Linked DNA regions of Marinobacterium aestuarii. Each later gene encodes a partner of the first gene's protein in a complex. Links are inferred from orthologs where the notes say so. Each region holds a gene or a part of one and is shown in the gene's direction. Other genes may lie near its edges.

Region 1 (4,775 bases):
GCCTTCTGCTGGTGCCGCCGGCGCAGGCGGAGACATTGCCGGAGTTCGGGCAAGACGCCCCGCAAATCACCATTCGCCATAACGACGAACGCGCCTTTTACGAATACCGCGTCAACGGTGTGCTGAAAGAGGTCAAGGTGGTTCCCAAAGTCGGGAAGCCCTATTATCTGGTGCCGGTCGAGGGTAGCGGTGAATTCAGCCGCTTCGAAGAATCCTCCCTGCTAATCCCCAAATGGGTCATCTTCAGCTGGTAATATTGTGGCGGTATATACAGAAGTAACTGCTCAGGACCTCAACCGCCTGCTGGCCGACTTTGATCTCGGCACGCTGGTCGCCCACAAGGGTATAGAAGGCGGTATAGAAAACACTAACTATTTTGTCACGCTTAAAAGCCCTGCCGGCCTCGAACAGGAGTTTGTCCTGACACTGTTCGAAGAATTTACGCTGGATGAAATGCCCTTTTTCGTCGAGCTGACCTGCTGGCTGGCCGAGCGCGGCAGCCCGGTGCCCGCACCCTTCAAGGACCGTGACGGCATTGCCCTGAAGCAACTGCACGGCCGCCCGGCGCTGCTGCTGCCGCGCTTTGGTGGCCAGCATGTGTCCCAGACAGAACTCAGCCCGGCGCACTGCAGCTCCGCTGGTGCAGCCCTGGCCCAGTTGCATCTGGCCGGCTCCGAGTTCTATCTGCACCGCCAGGCCCACCGCGGCGTCTTCTGGTGGCGCCGCGAGAGCCAGCAGATTGCTCGCCTGTTGCCGGAAGATGAAGCCCAGCTGCTCAGCACCGAAGTGCGTAACTTCGATGCCCTGCGTGCAGCCAAACTGGATCTGCCCATGGGCGTGATCCATGGTGACCTCTTTCACGACAACGCGCTCTTCAATGGCACCGACGTGAGCGCCATTCTGGATGTCTACAACGCCGCCACTGCCTATCTGCTGTACGATCTGGCGATAGTGGCCAACGACTGGTGCACCAAGCCAGACGGCAGCATAGACACTGAACGTGAAGCTGCCCTGCTGCAGGCTTACAACGCTGTACGGCCGTTCACCGACGACGAGCGTCAGGTCTGGTCACAGCTGACCCGCACCGCCGCCATGCGTTTCTGGCTCTCGCGCCTGATTCCCTGGCTGGGTATCGAACAGGCCGGGCGCCAGGGCGTTGAAATGAAGCTCAAGAACCCCGACGAGCTCAAGCGCATTCTGCTGCACCGCATAGAACAGCCTTCGCAGCTGCCCTGAATCAGGGCGGCAGCCAATCGTAGTCGTTCGGGTTATACTGGACGTCCATACAGCCCTTTATCTTCCCGGGGTCGCCCGCGACTAACGCGCAGACGGCCCCGAGATCAACCGCAGAGCCCGATTGTTGCCGCCATGGATTTAACCCCGATTCTTGACTCACTCAACGATGCCCAGCGCGAAGCGGTCTCTGCACCTGTGCAGAATCTGCTGGTGCTGGCCGGTGCCGGCTCCGGCAAAACCCGCGTGCTGGTGCACCGCATTGCCTGGCTGATCCAGGTCGAGGACATCTCGCCCTACTCGATCATGGCGGTGACCTTTACCAACAAGGCCGCGCGGGAAATGCGCGGGCGTATCGAAGAACTGCTGGGACTCAACCCCCACGGCATGTGGGTGGGCACCTTCCACGGCCTGGCGCACCGCCTGCTGCGCTCGCACTGGCGCGATGCCGGCCTGCCGGACAACTTCCAGATCATGGACAGCGACGACCAGCTGCGCCTGATCAAGCGTCTGGCCAAGGAAATGAACCTGGACGAACAGCGCTGGCCGGCGCGACAGTTCCAGTGGTTTATTAACGCCCAGAAAGACGAAGGCCTGCGTGCGCGCCACATAGAGCCCTCCAACGACCCATTCCAGCGCACCATGCTGAATATCTACGTAGCCTACGAACAGGCCTGCGAGCGTGGCGGCATGATCGATTTCGGCGAACTGCTGCTGCGCAGTCTTGAGCTGCTGCGCGATCGCTCGCCGGCGCTGCTCAAGCACTACCAGGAGCGTTTTCGCTACCTGCTGGTGGATGAGTTTCAGGACACCAACGCCATCCAGTACGCCTGGCTGCGCCTGCTCTGTGGCACAGAGCGCAAGCTGATGGCCGTCGGCGACGATGACCAGTCGATCTATGGCTGGCGCGGCGCCCGCATCGAGAATATCCAGAACCTGCCGGAACACTTCCCCGGCACCACGACCATCAAGCTGGAGCAGAACTACCGCTCCACCAAAAACATCCTGCAGGCGGCCAACGCCGTGATCGGCAATAACCAGGGGCGCCTTGGCAAGCAGCTCTGGACCGAAGGCAGCGATGGCGAGCTACTGTCGGTCTACTCGGCCTTCAATGAACAGGACGAAGCCAGCTTTATTGTCGGCCGCATCCAGCAGTGGGTACAGGACGGCAACCTGCGGGTCGACTCCGCCGTGCTGTACCGCTCCAACGCCCAGTCTCGTATTCTCGAGGAAATGCTCATCCGCGCAGGCGTGCCCTATCGCATCTACGGCGGACAGCGCTTCTACGACCGGCTGGAAATCAAGAACGCCCTGGCCTATCTGCGCCTGATGTCGAGCCGTCACAACGACACCGCCATGGAGCGCGTGATCAATGTACCGACCCGCGGCATAGGCACCCGTACCATCGAACTGCTGCGCCAGCACGCCCGCGAGCAGGAACTGAGCATGTGGCAGGCGGCCTGCGAAATTATCGAGCAGGGGCTGCTGCCAGCCCGTGCCGGCAATGCCCTGCGGGGCTTCCTTGAGCTGATCGACAGGCTCGATACTGAGACTCGGGATACCCAGCTGCACGAGCAGACCGAGCACATGATCAAGCACAGCGGTCTGGTACAGCATCACGAGAAGGAAAAGGGTGAAAAGGCACAGTCTCGCCTCGAAAACCTTGATGAGCTGATCACCGCTGCGCGCCAGTTTGCCGGCAGCTGGCAGGAAGATATCGACACCGAGGAAGGTGAAGCCCGCACGCCGCTGGTCGCCTTTCTCGATCAGGCGGCACTGGATGCCGGTGATGCCCAGGCCGACGAGCACCAGGACAGCGTGCAGATGATGACACTGCACTCGGCCAAGGGGCTGGAGTTCCCGCTGGTGTTCCTGGCGGGGATGGAAGAAGGTCTGTTCCCCCACAAGATGTCGATCGAGGAACCCGGCCGGCTCGAGGAAGAGCGTCGCCTGTGCTACGTCGGCATTACCCGGGCGAAGCAGAAACTGTATCTGACCTACGCTGAATCACGCCGCCTGCACGGCCAGGAAAACTTCAACCGCGCCTCGCGCTTTATCCAGGAAGTGCCGCCCGAGCTGATCGAGGAAGTGCGCCTCAATGCCCAGGTGCGCCGCCCGCTGACCGCCCGAAGCCCGAGCGAGCCCCTGTTTCAGGGCGGCGGTTCCTCACTGGCCAACGCCGAGGTGCCCGCCACCAACATTTCCCTGGGGCAGCGCGTCGGCCACGCCAAGTTTGGTGAAGGCATAGTGGTCAACTACGAAGGCTCTGGACCCAAGGCTCGAGTGCAGGTGAACTTTGATGACGAGGGTTCCAAGTGGCTGATGCTCGGCTACGCCAACCTGCAGCCGCTGTAAGAAACACAGTCTTCCGCGCTGCGTCCTACATAGCATCCAGCGCCGGTGTGACCTTGCGCAGCCACAGGCTGGTTTCCAGGGCTTCATCCGGCATTGGCAGCCCCGCCACAAAACTGTGCTGCAACTGGGGCTGCATGCGACTGGCGGCGTAATGGCTGGACCAGAGCGGTGTAGCAGCGCCGCTACTGAGCAACACCGCCACTGCCTGCTGTTCGTTGTACCCGCGCCAGTGCCACTGCTCGGGGTAGTCGTCGGGCAGCAGAATGTCATGAAAGTGCACCAGCACGCCGGCGGCCAAACGCGGCCAGACCCGGTTCAGCAACCAGTCGACATCGCTGCCCGGCAGCAGCAGATGGCTGGAATCAATAAAGAGTAGATCCCCCGCCTGCAGACGCTCGAACAGGGCCAAGTCTGCCTGCTGTACCGGCGTCGGGACCAGCGTCAGGTTCAGGGACTGGATATCGGCCCGCGGCGCCGGATCAATGCAGATCATTTCAGTATCCAGCCCCTCGTCCCGGCAGGCTTTGGCAAAGAAGCGCGTGGAATGACCTGACCCCACTTCAATAATCATCCGCGGACGTTGCAGCCGGGTCAGGCCGTAGGCGATGGCGCCATCCAGACGGGGAAACCAGCTCTGCTGCCAGCGTGGCAGCGGCGGCGGGGTATTACTGAAGCCCTGCAGCTGTGGCGCGAAGCTATCCAGTGCACTGAGCAACTGACTGAACTGCGGTTCATGGCGCGCCAGCAGAGTCTCCAGCGCAGGATAGGATGGCGTTGCGAGCGGCAGCTGGTCGGCGTAGCGATAGGGAATGAAATAGCCCTGGCGGCGCCATCCGAGCAAGGTCGACAGCGCCATCCTGAGTAGTTTTATACGTCGCATCTGTGTGCCATCTCCAAAGCGCAGGCCAAGCGGGGCCCTGTTAGTCCATCAAACCCCGACATTGTTCAGCTGGAGGTGCCACTCAAAGGTGAAACAGGCTCATTTAACGGCAAAGACGATTACTGCGTGGGCAGCGGGCGAATATGGCCGTGCTGATCGATGGCCACCTGGACGCATTCGGTTTCGGTCACCTTGCGCAGTTCCCGTCCATCCGGGCAACGACCCCAGACTTCAACCAGAATACGCGCCGAGCTGTTACCCAGTTCGACCACGCGGGTATAGAAGCTGAGAATGGTGCCGACCAGCA
Region 2 (3,341 bases), 1.7 Mb from region 1 along the record:
CCCAGACCAATAATGTTCTTGCCGGCCGCACGCAGTTCGGCTGCACGGTTGGTAACCGCAAGCGTCGGGGACGGTTTGATACTGTTTACACGGTCTGAAAGTTGAACGTCCAAGCCACAATCCTCTATTAGTCGGTACTGGATTTGCTGCTTTTTCAAGCCGATCAATGATAGCGGAATCCCTTGCCAGTCTGAATCCTTGTACCGAAAAAATGCAGTTTTTGACGCAGAAAATCCGCAGCTTCGCGACTTTTGCGCGCAGGACCCGCGCCTCAGGTGAACATTGGGGGCGGCCGAGCAGCGGATTGGCCGTTGAATGCCTTGCCTAGTAGGGCTTGGCGGTCAGGTAGGTTAGTATATGCGGTCGCGTTGTCAGGCAGGTGGGTTAATGAAACAGCGATTTAAACTTCAGTCCAGCTTTAAGCCCTCGGGAGATCAGCCGAGCGCTATTGCCACCCTGATCGATGGCATTGAATCGGGCCTGGTGGCCCAGACTTTGCTGGGTGTTACCGGATCGGGCAAAACCTTTACCATTGCCAATGTGATTGCGCAGATTCAGCGGCCCACCATCATTCTGGCCCACAACAAGACGCTGGCGGCGCAGTTGTATGGTGAGTTCCGCGAGTTCTTCCCCGACAACGCCGTCGAATACTTCGTGTCCTATTACGACTACTACCAGCCTGAAGCCTATGTGCCGTCCTCCGATACCTTTATCGAGAAGGACGCCTCGATCAACGATCATATCGAGCAGATGCGTCTGTCGGCCACCAAGGCGCTGCTGGAGCGGGACGATGCCATTATAGTGGCCACGGTCTCGGCCATTTACGGTCTGGGCGATCCGAAGTCCTACCTGTCGATGATGCTGCACCTGGATCGGGGCGAAGAAATCGACCAGCGTGACATTCTGCGCCGCCTGGCGGAGCTGCAGTACAAACGCAACGATGTCGAGCTGCACCGTGGCAACTACCGGGTGCGCGGCGACGTCATCGATGTGTTCCCGGCGGAATCCGAAACCGAGGCCGTGCGCATCGAGCTGTTCGACAGCGAAGTGGAGCAGATCAGCTTCTTCGATCCCCTGACTGGCGCGGTGCTGCGCCGCGTGCCCCGGGTCACGATTTACCCCAAGACGCATTATGTGACTCCCCGCGAGGTGCTGCTGGGGGCCGTCGACAAGATCAAGGATGAGCTGCACCCCAGGCTCAAGCAGCTGCGCGATCATGGCAAGCTGGTGGAAGCACAGCGGCTGGAGCAGCGCACCCTGTATGACATGGAAATGATCATGGAGCTGGGGTACTGCTCCGGCATCGAGAACTATTCACGCTACCTGTCCGGCCGCGAGCCGGGCGCGGCGCCGCCGACGCTGTTCGATTATCTGCCGGACAACGCCCTGGTGGTGATCGACGAATCCCATGTCACAGTGCCGCAGCTGGGCGCCATGTACAAGGGCGACCGCTCACGCAAGGAAACCCTGGTGGAGTACGGCTTTCGCCTGCCGTCGGCGCTGGACAACCGGCCGCTGCGCTTCGAGGAGTGGGAGGCGCTGGCGCCACAGATGATCTTTGTCTCCGCCACGCCGAGCAAGTATGAAGCGGCCAATGCCGGACAGATCGCCGAGCAGCTGGTGCGGCCCACGGGGCTGATTGATCCTCAGGTGGAGGTGCGTCCGGCCCGGACTCAGGTGGATGATCTGCTGTCCGAGATTGGCAAGGTCACGGCCAACGAGGAACGCGTTATCGTCACTGTGCTGACCAAGCGCATGGCCGAAGACCTGACCGACTATCTGGCCGAGCATGGCGTACGGGTGCGCTACCTGCACTCGGATATCGACACTGTGGAGCGGGTCGAAATCATCCGCGATCTGCGTATTGGCCAGTTCGATGTGCTGGTGGGCATCAACCTGCTGCGCGAGGGCATCGACATGCCGGAGGTGGCGCTGGTGGCCATTCTTGATGCCGACAAGGAAGGTTTTCTGCGCTCCGAAACCTCGATGATCCAGACCATAGGCCGGGCAGCCCGTAACGTTAACGGTCGCGCCATTCTCTATGGCGATCGTATTACCGGTTCTATGCAGCGTGCCATCACCGAGACTGAACGACGGCGGGAAAAACAGGTCGCTTATAACCTGGAGCACGGCATAGTGCCGCGGGGTATCTACAAGTCGGTAGCCGATATAATGGAAGGCGCCAGTACCATTCCGGGCCGCAAGGCTACGCGCGGTGCCAAGAAGGTGGCGGCCCAGGCCAGCGATACCCAGTTCGATCCGGCCACCATGACTGCCAAGCAGCTCGCCAAGGCCATGAGTCAGCTGGAAGACAAGATGTACGAAGCGTCTAAAAACCTGGAATTTGAACTGGCGGGTCATTACCGTGACGAGTTGCAGCGCCTTAAACACTCAGCTTGAGCATTCTTCTTGCCCCTTGCTTTGCCAGGCCCGCCGGGGGCGGTTTCACTGGCTGCTGCTGGGGAAGCGGTGTGCGTAGCGCGCAATCCACTCGATGGCGGCTTCTTCACTGCTGTAGTTGCGGCCTGTGTCCCGGCAGGCCCGCTGCCGGTAGCTCTCTATATGGCAGACCTGCTCCACCATGCGCACCGCAAAGGCGGTTTCTTCGTCACTAAAGCAAATACCCAGTAGCGCATCCTCCAGCGCATGGTAATGACACCAGCGTACCCGGCCGGAGGCACTGAACTGTGGCATCAGCAGCGGAATGCGAATAATGATATCGGTATTATCGGGCAGGCAGTGGCGGGTGTGGACACAGATCCCGCCCAGGCTGATGTTCGACATCTTGTGCTCATGGGGCTGGCCCGCCAGCACAATCTGAATGGGGATCTCCGAGGGGTGGCGGATATAGTGGCGTGACATGGGCGAGTCCTTTTTCCACGGCGGCACTGTGGCCTGCAGTATAGACGCTGTACCGATGTTACCGCCCTAATCGGGCACTCAAAACCAGGGCCAGGTCCCGGCGCCTGTTAAATCTCCCCGGTGCGTATTTTCTCGGCCCGGGCCCGCAGATATTCAATGGTCAGCAGCATTAATGCCGACAGTACGACCAGCAACACCGCCACGGCGAGAATAGTGGGGTTGATCTGCTCACGCAGCCCCGAGAACATCTGCCGCGGGATAGTGCGCTGCTCCGGGCCCGCCAAGAACAGGATAACTACCACTTCATCGAAGGAGGTCACAAAAGCGAAGAGGGCGCCTGAGATGACGCCTGGGCGAATCAGCGGCATGATGACGTTGAAAAAGGTGTAACCGGGCGTCGCACCCAGACCCAGAGACGCACGCATCAGGGAATAGTCAAACCCCGACAGTGCCGCATTGACGGTGATAATCACAAAGGG

The links.
Region 2: the proteins of uvrD (region 1) and uvrB are in contact, whole or in part, in a crystal structure (PDB 7EGT), measured with the Thermus thermophilus proteins. The link is inferred for Marinobacterium aestuarii from one-to-one orthologs. Residues at the interface, in WP_096412145.1 of Thermus thermophilus: His654, Arg656, Phe657, Gln666, Asp668, Glu669, Lys680, Arg681, Leu682, Ser683, Lys685, Tyr686, Ala687; in WP_096411307.1 of Thermus thermophilus: Glu23, Leu25, Arg26, Asp27, Gly28, Glu29, Arg30, Phe31, Arg55, Glu326, Asp327, Phe328, Glu379, Ser382, Gln383, His398, Gly400, Arg401.

The regions. Positions count from the first base shown.
Region 1 is NZ_CP015839.1:5,095,650-5,100,424, forward strand. Bases 1,047-3,978 are described here. They hold uvrD (DNA helicase II), read left to right. Parts: upstream 1,047-1,368; coding sequence 1,369-3,588; downstream 3,589-3,978. Other genes in these bases: A8C75_RS22410 (homoserine kinase), read left to right, coding at 1,047-1,236; A8C75_RS22420 (class I SAM-dependent methyltransferase), read right to left, coding at 3,614-3,978. Also shown: A8C75_RS22405 (DUF2782 domain-containing protein), read left to right, coding at 1-254; more of A8C75_RS22410, read left to right, coding at 259-1,046; more of A8C75_RS22420, read right to left, coding at 3,979-4,468; A8C75_RS22425 (acyl-CoA thioesterase), read right to left, coding at 4,588-4,775. UniProt on the Escherichia coli protein: A helicase with DNA-dependent ATPase activity. Unwinds DNA duplexes with 3'-5' polarity. Translocates on single-stranded DNA with 3'-5' polarity. Initiates unwinding more efficiently from a nicked substrate than double-stranded DNA.
Region 2 is NZ_CP015839.1:3,408,742-3,412,082, reverse strand. What follows is about bases 1-2,893. They hold uvrB (excinuclease ABC subunit UvrB), read left to right. Parts: upstream 1-387; coding sequence 388-2,400; downstream 2,401-2,893. Other genes in these bases: A8C75_RS14880 (PilZ domain-containing protein), read right to left, coding at 2,446-2,862; A8C75_RS14890 (pyridoxal phosphate-dependent aminotransferase), read right to left, coding at 1-113. Also shown: A8C75_RS14875 (ABC transporter permease), read right to left, coding at 2,970-3,341. UniProt on the Escherichia coli protein: The UvrABC repair system catalyzes the recognition and processing of DNA lesions. A damage recognition complex composed of 2 UvrA and 2 UvrB subunits scans DNA for abnormalities.